DNA from 2 places in the Pseudoalteromonas sp. NSLLW218 genome. Region 1 is predicted to be linked to the other one. Evidence: predicted binding sites of a transcription regulator. Region 1 holds the regulator's gene; the other holds the start of a gene.
What was found. Region 1 encodes LexA, which represses DNA repair genes until DNA is damaged. Its sites were predicted from a motif close to TACTGTATNNNNATACAGTA; they were not measured.
Positions count from the first base shown of each region.

Region 1 (2,212 bases):
TATCAACCTCAAGTAAGTAGTTAGGATTTTTATCTGCAAGATTAGCGATTTCATCTTGCGGGGTAGATAAAATAGAGTAGAACTCTACATCTTCGCCCATATATTCATAATGCCATTTCCATTGTGAACCTGTAATTTTAATAGTGAGATCAGCTTTGCTGGCATCTTCCATTGCAATTAGGGTTTTAGTAGCTGGTACTGCCATAGCAATTAAAATAACAAACGGAATTGCAGTCCAAAGTATTTCTACTTTAGTGCTTTCGTGAAATTGGGCAGGTACAGCCCCTTTAGATTTACGGTGATGAATAAGTGCCCAGAACATAATTGCGAACACTATCACCCCAATCACACAACATATTATAAATATGGTCATGTGCAGCTGATATACATTATTGCTTATATCGGTTACGCCTTTGCGCATATTGTATTGGCTGTTAGCCAAAACTGGGTGCGAAAAAACACATAATATAAGCCACAAGGTAGAGGTCAGTTTACCCATGTGGTGGCTCCTTTGATGCTATTGCGAATGCAAAGCGAAGAGGCATACGGCTTAAACGCCAATTCGTTATTTTTATTTTTTTAGCCAATCTCATTTAATATTGATTGGTTTTGCTGCGCCAACAACGTGTTTGTGTATATTGTGTGTTCTCAAAACTAAAAAGCTGTGAGTTATTATTAGCTCAGCACATTAACAATTAGCTAAAAAATGAACAACAAGCAAGTTTTAGTATAAAAAACAATCAGGTTGTAATTGGGTAATTAACAAAAAATCAGCAACTAGCTAGGCAACAGGAAGTTCAAAAGATGAGAAAAACAAAGGGGTTTAACGCATTTGGAGGGGAAATTATAAGTGCAAAAAAGTTTACAGGTTGAATAGTCAGTGGGCTGTTTACGCCCTATTTTAGTACGAATTTTAAAACAAAAATGCGTACTAATTAGTACGCATTTATAAAACTGCTTGTTTAAAAGCTATTTTTAAAGTCACATCCAATCAGCGTTTCTTATAACGCCAACGGCTAAGCCTTCAATATTAAAAGACTCATTCTCAAGATCTACTTCAATAGATTCAAAATCGTCGTTTTCAGCATGAAGTAATACTTTACGACCTGCTTTCTCAAGACGTTTTACAGTTACGTCTTCGTCTAAGCGGGCAACAACAACTTGTCCGTTTTCAGCGGTTTGAGTACGATGTACAGCAAGTAAATCACCATCCATAATACCAATATCTTTCATGCTCATACCGTTAACGCGTAGTAAAAAATCTGCAGCCGGTTTAAACATTAATGGATCGATTTTGCAGTGACTTTCAACGTGCTCTTGCGCCAAAATAGGTGAACCAGCAGCAACACGCCCTATAAGCGGTAAACCTAATTGTTCTGGCTCTTCTTCTTCAATTAACTGAATACCACGGCTTGCACCTGGCTTCATTTTAATGGCGCCTTTTTTAGCAAGTGCTTTTAAATGTTCTTCAGCAGCATTGGCACTTTTAAAACCTAATGTTTGCGCTATTTCAGCACGTGTAGGAGGCATACCAGTGTCTTTAATAAAAACTTTAATTAGTTCGAGTATTTGAGCTTGGCGGTTCGTTAATGGTCGCATACAACTGGTTTTCCATACAGTACATTTAACTGTGAGTATATACAGTTAAATAAAAATCGCAAATTTAAATTAAGCCTTAAAATAGCCAAAGTAATTTCACTTGTGTACATTTTAGGGATATAACTAAAACTAAGTTTATAAATGATAAAAAAAGCAAAGGAGTCATTATGAGTATTTGGTATCAACCTATTACTTTAGAGTTTTGCAAACAGCTAGATGAAGGTATAAATGGTCAAGGTACGCTGATGAAAACTATGGGGATAGAAATCACAGAGATTGGCGATGATTACTTGGTTGCCACAATGCCAGCAATTCCTGAGCATCATAACCCAATGGGGATGGTTCACGGCGGTGCTAACGTTGTACTTGCCGAAACAGTTGCCAGCTATGCAGCTAACTTTGTTGTCGATTTTACAAAATTTTACTGCGTGGGACAGGAAATTAGCGCAAGTCATTTAAAAGCGTCTCGTAACGGCACTTTAACAGCCACGGCAAGAGCATTTCATATCGGTAAACGTAGTTCAGTATGGGAAATAAAAATTACAAATAGCCGCAATGAGCTGTGCTGCGTATCTAAAATGACCGCAGCAGTCGTAGAGCGAAGATAGTTACT
Region 1 covers NZ_JADYWO010000014.1:35,832-38,043, reverse strand. The annotation lists gene coxB (cytochrome c oxidase subunit II) at 1-499, opposite strand, end outside; gene lexA (transcriptional repressor LexA) at 982-1,599, opposite strand; gene I6E80_RS18145 (PaaI family thioesterase) at 1,767-2,207, shown strand; gene I6E80_RS18140 (hypothetical protein) at 2,208-2,212, opposite strand, start outside.

Region 2 (2,212 bases), on a different contig from region 1:
TGAAACGTTAATACCACTGCTGCCAAGTGCGCTGTATTGCATGAGAATTCCTTATTGATCGTATTGAGAGTAGCTAACTAACGCTGATAAAAGAGGCTCTGCAATTGGTGCTTTTTGGCCTGTTTCAAAATCAAACATAACCACTTTTGAAGTGCCTGTTGTTGTTATAGCGTTTTGCGCGTGACTAAATACGGTGTAATTCATAACAAATCGATCTGTTTTTATATCAGAAATAGTAACGCCGACTGTAAGCGTATCTGGAAAAGTAACTGGGCGTTTATAACGAATGTTGTTTTCGCTTATTACCGGACCTACGCCATTAGAGCTTATTGTATCGAACAGATTTATTTTATTTAAGAAGTCGATTCGGGCTATTTCAAAGTAACGTAAATACACTACATTATTTACGTGTTGTAGTGCATCCATATCAGCCCACGCTACGGTGATGTCGGTATGGATAGGGTGCTGATCTTTAAACGTTTGCATTATTTATTGGCCCTTAATTTTAAAGTATTTAGATTATCAATATGGAGTTGTGAGCTCAAGGTAATTAATAGCATGTTTTTTTATAAGATGATTGTACCTATTTAATTTTAGGTCTACAGTTAAATTACACAGACAAACACAAACACAAAAACACACACAGAGGTATGTATGCACAATATAATTAATTGGTCTTTAGCTTGTTTGGTTTTTATAGCCTCATTTACCTGCTACGCAATGGGTAATGAATCTGGCGCTATTATTTTAATGTTAGCGGGGTTTTTCTTCGAAGTTATGTTTTGGTTACGTGGTCATAAAGAGCCAGAAGATAATAAGCACTTTTTTTAATCGCTAACTAGGGCCTGTTGACCTTTCAGGATTAAAATTTGTTCAATCTAGGGGCTATTTAATCGCGGCGCGAGGTTTGTGACCTAGTGGGCTCGATAACTGCTCCTGCGTTATTCTACTGACTTACATCCCTGTAAGAATAAGTAAAAACCGAGCAACAAAGAGTAAATTGCCCCTAGGCAGAACCCTTCGGGCAGCGTATGTTTGGCATTTGTGCTACGTTATCGCCTATTTATGGGGAATAACCACACTTCATAGGCTCTGCCTTGCCTAAATACCAAACATACTGCTGCAAATTTAACCTCGAAAGATAAACAGGCCCTAGGCTTGCTTATCACAAGTGATTACATAATAATGACTGTATAAATAAACAGTTGTGTTGTGTTGTGGTGATGAAGAAGTTTATTCACATAGACATGGATTGCTTTTACGCAGCAGTAGAAATGCGAGATAATCCTAAACTTGCATGTGTACCGCTTGCTATTGGAGGCAATAGCCGACGAGGCGTGCTCTCAACCGCTAACTATATAGCGAGAGAATATGGCGTACGATCGGCTATGTCGAACTATCATGCTAAACAATTATGCCCCGATTTAGTTATTGTTCCTGGGCGCATGGCTGTATACAAAGAAGCTTCAAATCAAATACGCGAAGTATTTAGCCGCTATACAGACTTAATAGAGCCTCTCTCCCTTGACGAAGCCTACCTAGATGTAACAGACAGCACCGCTTGTAAAGGCAGTGCTACACTAATTGCACAGCAAATAAGAGCCGATATTTACAGTGCCACAGGATTAACTGCATCAGCAGGAATTGCGCCTATTAAGTTCATTGCCAAAATAGCCAGCGACGAAAAAAAACCGAATGGTCAATTTGTCGTTTTGCCTCATGAGGTCGATGACTTTTTAGCGCAATTACCGCTGGGGAAAATTCCGGGGGTAGGTAAAGTAACGCTCGAAAAACTCAATTTAAAAGGCTTATATACCGGCAAAGATGTACGTGAAAAGGGCGTAAATTGGATGCAGCAACATGTAGGCAATTTTGGTGTATCGCTTTATCAAAAATGTGCAGGTGAGTATATTGGTAAAGTATCGACAGATCGCATAAGAAAATCGCTGAGTGTTGAACATACCTACGAATACAATAAAACAAGTTTGCAAGAGTGCTTAGATGAGCTGCCAAAATTGTTAGACGAATTAGTTTTAAGGCTTAATAAGCAACAATTACAAAACCGTATTAATAAACTGAGTGTTAAGGTGAAGTTTGCAAATTTTGTAGTAACCTCAGCCGACCAGGCATACCACGAACTAAACACTGAAATACTTGTTCAATTACTTACCAAGGCTTATCAAAGAGGTTTACAGCAGCCTGTTCGATTACT
Region 2 covers NZ_JADYWO010000001.1:430,948-433,159, forward strand. The annotation lists gene I6E80_RS01955 (aldo/keto reductase) at 1-42, opposite strand, end outside; gene I6E80_RS01960 (thioesterase family protein) at 52-486, opposite strand; gene I6E80_RS01965 (hypothetical protein) at 655-831, shown strand; gene dinB (DNA polymerase IV) at 1,224-2,212, shown strand, end outside.
Region 2: a site for LexA is predicted at 1,188-1,207, ahead of dinB (DNA polymerase IV). Genes of this name have one in related genera too.